Regions from separate parts of the Lacticaseibacillus huelsenbergensis genome, predicted to be linked through region 1. Evidence: predicted binding sites of a transcription regulator. Region 1 holds the regulator's gene; each other region holds the start of a gene.
What was found. The regulator LexA, encoded in region 1, represses DNA repair genes until DNA is damaged. The targets are predictions, from matches to a motif close to CNAACANNTGTTNG.

Region 1 (3,256 bases):
CCAAACCAGCCCGCTTTAATCTTAAAAAGGCTTTGGGGAAGGTTTTCTCCCCGCCTTTACTGGGGTTCATGTTGGGAATTGTGTTGGTTTTACTGAATATCAAGTTGCCGACTTTTTTGATGTCCGATCTGACTTATATCGGCGATTTGACGGTTCCGGGCTCCATGTTCTTTATCGGCATTGCCTTACACGAAGCCGGGTGGAGCCAACTGCGCCTCAGCAAGGAAGCACTCGGTATCTTCAGCGGCCGCTTTCTTTTCGCCCCACTGTTGATGACAGCACTGGTCGCCTTTGCCCCGGTTCCGACGCTAATGAAACAAATCTTCATTCTGCAATCCTGCATGCCGGTCATGACCAATGCGCCGGTGGTTGCCAAACTTTATGACGCCGACGCTGACTATGCTGCGATCATGGTCACGGAAACCACACTTCTCTCCATGATCGTCATCCCCATCGTCATGACCTGCATTCAATTCATTCACTAGGAGACCGCCATTGAAAAAATTAGTTTGGCTCATGTTATTACTTATCCTCAGTGGTTGTTCTCAAGGCACGCCGACTGCCAAATCATCATCAACTCGATCAGCCACCAGTGAACAGGCATCAAAGCCGGTAAAATCCCGGAAAAAGGCAAAAAAGGCCGTGCCTAAAGCAACCTTGTCCACCTTGGTCGGTCACGCATTTGTCCAACAGGATGATCAAAAGAAAGCGATTCGCGTGTTGTCGTCAACCAGTGGCTATTACCTCGAAACGCTGTCGAACCAAGACGGCGATTTTGAAAGTACGGATCAGGGTATTTTTGCGGCCCAACTGACTTTAAAAGGGCGAATCTTCACCTTCACCGGCAAAGCCCAACCACAGGCCGCCAGCAACACGGTTCAATTCCAACTTACTAAAAAGGGATTACTGAAACAGCTTCCGGATGGCCCATTTTACAAAAAGGTACCAAAAGACGATCTTGATCAGCTTAACCGTCCTTGATGGTAGAAACTGTCACCTCAACAAAAAAGCATTTGCCACGCACACTCAATTGAATGTGTGCGGCAAATGCTTTTTTAGCTGGCTTTATTAGTAGCACTTATACAAGCGCAGGACGATACAAACTCACAACAATGCCGAGAATCGTCACATCCGGAAAAAACATGTCTTCCATATCATCATTTTCCGGATGAAGGCGAATACCGTTCTTTTCTTTGTAAAAGCGCTTGACGGTGGCTTCGTCTTCTTCAGTCATTGCCACGACAATCTGCCCATTTTCGGCGTCGTTTTGCTTCTTGACAATAATCTGATCGCCATCAAGAATCCCGATCTTGATCATGGAACTGCCTTGAACCCGAAGCATAAACAGCTCATCGGCCGAGTATGGTAGGTCATCCGGCACCGGGAAATAGTCATCGATATTCTCGATAGCAGTAATCGGCACCCCGGCCGCAACAGTCCCGACAATCGGAATGCCCTCTGCCTGAACGCCGATATAATCACGTCCTGCTGCAGTCACTTCAATCGTGCGCGGTTTGGATGGGTCTTTTGCAATCAATCCAGCGGCTAGCAACTTCTCTAAGTATGCTGCAACAGTGCTGGACGAACTAAGGCCAACTGACTTGCCGATCTCGCGAACTGTGGGTGGATACCCATGATCCTCGATCGCGTCATAGATGGTTTGTAAAATCTGTTTCCAACGTTTTTGACTCGCTTGTGTTGGCATCCGCTCACCGCTCCGTTCTCATTTGTTACACTCAGCATACCAAACCGAACGAACGTTTGCAATCATTTTCGCCGTCGTTACACGAAAAAATCCGCAGTCATCACGGCTGCGGATCATTTCATCAAATTAGTTATGCAATAATGGCATCTTATGCATCTGACGCCGATCACATCTGCTCTTGATGACTGCATAGAAGAAGCTTAGGAAAATATCCAGAGCCATCAACAAGATGCCGGCCGTCGCATAGTTGCTAAATAACAGCAATGTTGCGACCAGGGTCAGAGTTATTAATGTCCATTTAGCCCCGCGAAGTAAATTCATATGGGGTCACTCCTCTCCGTATCGGTAAAACCGACATTGACTCACCGTTTTGGTTGTGACTTTATCATACCTGATTTTTTTGATTTGTAAAGCTTTTGTATATGTAAAATTTACATTTGATGCCCTTATTTAGGCATTTTTAATATTTGTAACGGCAAATCGGTGTTTTTGTAAATTTATTGTAACGGCGTCGATACCTTCTTCTGACCATTTTAGTTAACCCGAGCCTCGAAAAATCATGGCTAGTCTAGTATCATTGTTATACAGAAGCATCCGACGTCTGGCGGGTAGAAACTTCGAAAAAATGACTCACGTGCACTCAGCTGACTTGTAAAAAACGACAACTGTACGTCGAAGTTTTTCTTGGTTCACCACAGATCTCGTGCTCGACTTGTCGTCTTTTGTAAAGGTTACCAATGACATCGCTGATTAAATCGAGTCATAACCTTTAACGTCCTTAGAGGAGGATCGCCTGTGAAACGTACCGACTCATGGTTCTACCGCCGCTTCATCAACAACAAGTTCATGGTCTTCTTAATTGACCTGCTTTTGGCCCTACTGGTTATTTTTGTTTTCACCAAAATTGCTTGGGTATTCCAGCCTGTGGTTGATTTTCTCGGTATCATCGCACCGCCGTTTATTTTTGCCGGTATTCTCTTCTATTTGACGGTACCGATCATTAATCGCCTTGAAAAAGCCGGGCTGCATCGCGGCTGGGCGATCGCGTTACTATTCGTCGTTTTGATCGGTCTTCTCGTCTGGGGGCTATTGCGCTTCATTCCGGCGGTAAGTAACCAGATTACCAGCATTGTCGATTCGGCACCGCAAATTTTTACGGAAATCGGTAAATGGCTGGATGACTTGAATGATAAGCAAAATGTTTTATCGCAACATGACCTGAACAACATTGCCAGCGAAGTCCAAACATTCTTCACCGGCAAGCAAGGCGCTTTCGTCACCGGTACCATTTCGCAGCTGCAAAATCTGATTGGCATTGTCGGCAATGTTGTTATCACGATTTCGACAGCCCCGATCATCCTCTTCTTCATGCTTAAAGACGGCGACAAGTTCACGCCGATGGTGCTGCACATTATCCCCACCAAGTTACGTGGGTCCGTCAAACAAATGCTGCACGAGATGAACGAAAAAGTCGGTTCATATGTTCAGGGCCAAATCACGGTTGCGCTGTGCGTGGCCATTATGTTCATGATCGGTTATTCGGTGATTGGC
Region 2 (3,256 bases), 300 kb from region 1:
AATTTTGTCCCAACTGCGGTCAACCGATTGGCCCTGATGATGACTTTTGTCCAAACTGCGGCTTTGATTTGCGTGCTGCGCGACAACAGGCGCAAAGCACAAATCAAAAAGAAGCAGCCAATTCACAATCGTCACCTGCCACTCCTTCGTCCACCGCTTCTTCCACAACGGCTACTGCCGAACGTCGCCGCCCACCACGGTCACCACGGCGTTGGCTGCTCATAACCGGGATTGCCGTGATCTTAATACTGGGAATCGCTTATTTTGCTGGTGCGACTTATTACAGTCAGGATCGGCAAGTAACCGAGCTGGCCGAAGAAATGACCAGTGGAGATGCCGATGATATGGCGGAAGTCGCGGTAGCCAGCGATGGGACGGCGTTGCACGAGGACGATTTGAAGCCCCTTGCGCAACTCATCAAAAACCGCAGCGATCGCAGTCTTCTGCATAGCATGATTATGGCTAAGTCGACCAGCGGCACAGTTCAGATTGTCAAGGCAGGCCATGAGCTGCTTATTTTTCCAAAATATAAAGTCAAATTAGGGACAGCCGATGCCGTCGTCAAAACCAACCTTAAAAATGCCACACTCACTTTGAACGGCACGCCAGCGCAAGCCAAAGCGCATGACGGGCAATATATCATCACCGGTCAACTGCCGGGCGTCTACACGCTTAAACTCAGCGGCACGCATGACGGCACAACCAAAGATTTCACACGGGAAGTGGTGATCCCGCTAAAAGGTCAAGCATCGGATTTAACTTTAGATGCAGCAACGGCTTCCTCTTCCAGCGCCACATCTTCCAGTTCCGCATCATCGCAAAATTCACATCCGGATAGCAATACCCACGACGATGATAGCGATGACGATTATGATGACAATGGCGTCACGAAAACAACACGCCAGTATCCTTCCGACCCGTCAAAACGCAACGACAATCATTCCACCAGTGGCATTGTGGGCCGCTGGGAATCAGGCGACCAGGCAACGTTCACTTTTAATAGTGATGGCACTTATACGGCAACCAATAACGGCACGCCAAGTAACGGTAAGTGGGAAGTCGTTTATCGTGACGGCAATGTCTTCAATATCAAGTTCACCAAGTCTGATGGCGGCAGCACGGTTGAACCCTTCGTCCTTGATGATGACGACTTGATCGAAACCAATCTCAAAATTAAATGGGAACGCGATGACTGATTTGTCCGTATCCCCTTTGTCATTGATGCCATGGTGTTATACTAATGGTAGTATCCGAATTTAATTCGTTAGGAGGCGGATCGTATGACATCAGATAAGTGGCGGCCATTAGTGGTCACGTTAATCGTCATTGCCGCCATCTTTGCCGCCTTGTTTATCTTGGAAGTCTTCAACAATGGCGGTGGCATGGGAATTGCCCACGGCAGCATGATGCGCAGCATTTCGTCCTGGCACATGGGCGGTTGCATGCGCTAGATGTTTGCATTTTGATAGGCTTCATTGATGCCCCTGTTTGTGCATATGCACAGCAGGGGTTTTTATGTGGTGCTGAGCGTGAGCCGGCGCGCTTAGAAGTCGGGGAGCGCGTTATAGCATCCCCCCAAAATAAATAGCTTGCCTAAGCAAACATGTGTTCGTATAATGATAGGCAGAGGTGATCTTCATGGCCTATGATTATCCACACGAACCGCATCGGGTCATTTTTTTGATTGACAATAAGTCCTTTTACGCCTCAGTCGAAAGCATTGAGCGTGGACTTGATCCGCTCAAAACCATCCTAGTTGTGATGTCTGAACAGGAGAACACCAACGGCGGACTCATTTTAGCGACTTCGCCTATGGCCAAAAAAATGTACGGTCTCAAAAATAATGTCAGCCGCCAGCGCGATTTGCCCAATGAGCCGCATCTAATTGTCGTTCCGCCGCGCATGAACCTCTACATTCAGAAAAATCTGGCTATTAACGACATTTTCCGTCAATTTGTCGCCGATGAAGATTTATGGGCCTACTCAATCGATGAATCCATCCTTGATATGACCCATACTTGGCGACTGTTTGGAAAAACACCAGAGGCAGTTGCCAAGCTCATTCAATCGACTGTTCAACAGCAGCTAGGTCTGCGGACCACGGTCGGGATCGGTGAAAACCCGGTTCAAGCCAAAATTGCCCTTGATGTTTATGCCAAGCACAGTCCTGATTTACTTGGCGAAATTAAGTATGCGACGGTTCCGAACACCATCTGGAAAATTAACGAGATGACCGATGTCTGGAGTATCGGTCACCGCACGGCAGCGCATCTAGCGCGCATGGGCATTACGAACATGTACGAACTCGCCCATGCGAATCCTTATGCCTTAAAACAGGAAATGGGTATTATCGGCACTCAGCTGTTTGCAACCGCTTGGGGCGTTGATCGCACCAAAATCAGCAAGCGCATCGTGACCCGCCAGCCAAGTATCGGTAATTCCCAAGTGCTTCCGCGCGACTATAGCAATCAATTCGAAATCGAAATTGTCATCAAAGAAATCGGTGAACAGGTCGCAGCCCGCTTACGCCATCATCATAAACGTGCCGGTGAGCTTTCACTGGGTATCGGATTTTCATATGCAGAAAGCCAGCAAGACGGTCGGTCCGGCTTTACGCAAGCAAAGCGGATTCTGCCAACCAATCGCAACACCGACATTGTTGCAGCGTTGCGCGAGATTTTTCGAAAGAACTGGCATGGTGAAGTCATCCGTAACGTTGCCGTCTTCACATCCCGTCTGGCACCTGACACCGGCGAACAGCTTAACTTTTTTGAACCAGTTGATCGCCAAATCAAGGCCACCGATCTGGAACGAACACTCGATACGATTCGCAGTCGCTTTGGTTTCAAGGCGTTGGTGTACGCCAAAAGCGCGATGCATGGTGGTACAGCCATTCAACGTGCATCACTGGTAGGAGGACACAATGGCGGCAATAGCTATGACTAAAGACCTTAAAATCATCATGGAACGGTTAACGCCACTATTTAAGCGCAAACGAAACACACGGTATTGGATCTCACTGGTGAATCAGACCTACACGCCAGCGTTCAACTTCTTTTTTAACATTCAACCCAAGGATCAACGGCAGCGCTCGATCCCGTTGCACAGTCTGCACGGCTATGATCTTGCCCAGTTAGAGGCTTTCCTTGGTTTGTTACGCAAACAAACGCAATTAACCATTGAATTTGTCGGTTTTGAAGACATGCGCTGGCCGCAAACCAACCGAGTTATTCAACGCCGTGCCCGTCTTGATGAA
Region 3 (3,256 bases), 710 kb from region 1:
GCTGTTGGTGCTGACCGCGATAAAGTAGCGGCAGCATTTAACGAAAAGTTCGATACGAACGCTCGTTTGGCATTGCCTGGAGTAGTTTCACGTAAAAAACAAGTCGTGCCACCGATGCAAAAAGTATTTGAAGGTTGATCTGTCCGTTTTACGAATATAGTTAATTAAGTCGCAGCTGAACACCTTGGCTGCGACTTTTTGTGTTGTTTAAGTTGGCAAGATGGTAGAGCACTTAAGCTAAACTGAGTGACTCGTTCGATTGAAAGCAGATGTCCTGACGATGATGATCAAACGTGGTTAGCAAATTTTTGTGAACCAAGATTTGGTGTAGACTTGATTGACTGTATGTGTGCCGGAAATTTACGAGCGGTTAACTGATCGGCTCAATGAGCACACGAGAATGCTAGATTTGCGTAATTTGAGTGAACCTCCTGGAAAATATGCGAAATCAACGACCTACATACTACTTCGTATAATATATATTATGTAAACTAGAATGGAGAATCAGGGAACGGCACTTTTCGCTATATTTTGCCGGGCAGTAAATTCTTCCTAGTACACTCCCCCACTCGTGGATATCGGAAATTTTTTAACAGCAACGAGATTGGCACAAAAGCAGCGGTTTGATTCGAGGTTAAGAATTTTTCGCAAACTTTATGTACGATAACTGATCAGCAAACTTTATGCAGATGTTTTGGCTTAAACGGACATTTATCGGATAATCAGTAAATTTGCCCAGACTGGCAGAAATCAATCAATTGTTGCATGATTGCCACTTTTGTGATGGCCGCATATTTTGGCTGATAGCTGATTCATGATGAATTGCTGAAGCTTGTTCAAAATTGTAGCCAAACAACAACCACCAACTGAATTTTTCCAGTAGCAAGCAGCATCCAGTGCTGCAGACGGCGAATTTTAAAGTTCGAAAGTTCGGTGGTGCGAGCGAGTTTCCATACATAAATTCGGATCAATAAACACGTTTAAGAATTAACGGGATTTGGCGACCTTAACCAGGCTTTGACGTTTACCTTTGGATAAAGCTAGAACTTTATTCAATACAGTCTCACATCATTTTGCCGAAACAAGCTGCGTTAAATCGCGGTTAAGTCGCTCATCTTCCTCGGCATCAGCCTCTTTTTTCAGGTATACTAGCATTATCTAGAAGAAAACATATGTTCGAGGTGATGTTGATTGTCGACTCAGAATTATCCAAAATTAATCCACGCCATGCTGCCCTCTTTGCCTGACTACATTCAGGACTACTATCACAGTCAAAAAGCAATTCCGATTGCTGACTCTACCCTTTACCAGTATCTGCATTTTTATCAGGAATTTCTTGAATGGCTGATCACTAGCGGCGTGACGACCGCCACTTCCCCGCAATCTGTGCCGCTTGAAACGCTGGAACACCTTTCTTTACGCGATGCGCAGGCTTTTATGGCTTATCTGCTAGAGCGGCCTTCCAAAACGCATCCAAATAAACGGATGACGCGGCGCAGTGTTGCCTTGCGATTGGTGGGCATTAAGGCACTTTATCGATTTTTGACCGAGGAAAGTGAACCGCATGAAGACGGTGAGCCTTACTTTTACCGCAATGTCTGGAATAAGGTTAAATTAAAAACCCATGCCGAGACGACGGCTTATCGCAATCACAAATTGCAGGAAATGCTGTTTGTGGACGGTGAAGATGCTAAGTTTTTGCATTGGCTGGATCAGGTTTATGCCCATCAGTTACCTTCGAAGCAACGGGCTTACTTTAATGCAGCCAAACAGCGCAACTTGGCGATTATTGCGTTGCTGTTTGGGTCTGGTGTGCGTGTGAGCGAGCTGGTTAATATGAATCTGGAAGATTTGAATATGGACCGACACACGGTGCAGGTTGTGCGCAAAGGCAATTTTCAGGATCGGGTGAATTTTGCGGACTGGATTGACCCCTATCTCACCGCGTATTTACAACAACGTGCGGCCATTATTGCCTATCAAAAGCCGACCTCGCCGCTGTTTGTAACGCAGGTCGGTCAAACTGTGAAGCGCATTCGCCAAAATACGATCGAGGCTTTTTTTAAACGTTACACGACGGCTTATGGTCGACCATCCACACCGCATAAAGCGCGACATACTTTAGGGACGAATATTTATACGGTGACCAAGGATGTGCAACAAGTGGCCGATCAGCTTGGGCAGACGACGACAAGTGCGACTGATCTCTATATTAACCTGAGCGATAAGCGCGGGAAAGCTGCGCTGCGTGAGGTTTCTGAAACAGCAGCCAAGGCGTTGGATCGGCACACCCAACAACCGCATGAAAACTAGTGCGCCTGAATTAGCCTAGAAGGGTGTTATTCAGGCGTTTTTGCATGGACAGGCTTATAATGAAGCCAGTTAGCATAAGGGTAAATAGAAAGGCGTGATTCATTGTGTTGGATGTTAAGGATTCAGTGAACCGGCTGGCTTGGACCACCGAGCACCATTTTCTGCATATTCAGGCGCGGCATGATTTCATGCGGGCTTGGGCCGTTCAATTCGAAATGGCTTATACGGATTTTCGGGTGATTCAGATGGCCTTACAGCTTGGCGGTGAGCAGTATCATGATCTGCTAAAGCGGTTTGCGGCTGCCTATGAAGCAGTTTATCCATTCGAATACGCATTTGCGGCAGGTGGCCTTGCCGGTTTTGATGAGCAATTCGCCGATAAAATGGCCGATTATCAAACCGCTGAACAAAACCTGCTTAAGCTGATTGCCGAGATTAAAGCCTTGCAGCCGGCTTGAGACATAACAACTAAAAATGCCGTTTCTGACAGTATCGTTGTAGACAAACGATGGGTCAGGAACGGCACTTTTTTAGAGTTTTGGTGGTTACCGGACTATCACCAGCGTCCCCTTACCTACCTGCGACTGGTTGGCTGGCGGCGGGAAACGATGCGGTAATAAACATTGCCGGTCAGACGATACATTAACACGTAGATCACGGCAAAAATGGCTAACGTGATGAGTGAAACGGTCAGGAAGAATTGCCAATCAGGCAAGCCAAACAGCATCATGATTCGCTGCACGAATGGCAAGGCAAAGCCAACGTGGATGGCAGCGACGACCAACGGCAGATAAAACAGCATGAGTAGTTGGCTGTTGATGGTTGACCGCACCTCGCGCAGGCTTAAGCCGACTCGCTGGAGAATGGTGTAACGCCGCTCATCAGCATAACCTTCTGCCAGTTGCTTGTAATAAAGAATCAGCAAAGTTGCCAAGATAAACGT

Region 2: a site for LexA is predicted at 1,599-1,612, ahead of LHUE1_RS10475 (Y-family DNA polymerase). Genes of this name have one in related genera too.
Region 3: a site for LexA is predicted at 1,166-1,179, ahead of xerS (tyrosine recombinase XerS). Genes of this name have one in related genera too.

What each region holds. Positions count from the first base shown of each region.
Region 1 covers NZ_CP120687.1:1,970,105-1,973,360, reverse strand. The annotation lists gene LHUE1_RS08995 (AEC family transporter) at 1-485, shown strand, start outside; gene LHUE1_RS08990 (hypothetical protein) at 517-981, shown strand; gene lexA (transcriptional repressor LexA) at 1,079-1,705, opposite strand; gene LHUE1_RS08980 (hypothetical protein) at 1,832-2,026, opposite strand; gene LHUE1_RS08975 (AI-2E family transporter) at 2,501-3,256, shown strand, end outside.
Region 2 covers NZ_CP120687.1:2,265,111-2,268,366, reverse strand. The annotation lists gene LHUE1_RS10485 (DUF3619 family protein) at 1-1,196, shown strand, start outside; gene LHUE1_RS10480 (hypothetical protein) at 1,281-1,451, shown strand; gene LHUE1_RS10475 (Y-family DNA polymerase) at 1,639-2,946, shown strand; gene LHUE1_RS10470 (hypothetical protein) at 2,924-3,256, shown strand, end outside.
Region 3 covers NZ_CP120687.1:2,684,320-2,687,575, forward strand. The annotation lists gene LHUE1_RS12385 (manganese-dependent inorganic pyrophosphatase) at 1-138, shown strand, start outside; gene xerS (tyrosine recombinase XerS) at 1,192-2,313, shown strand; gene LHUE1_RS12395 (hypothetical protein) at 2,418-2,771, shown strand; gene LHUE1_RS12400 (FtsX-like permease family protein) at 2,888-3,256, opposite strand, start outside.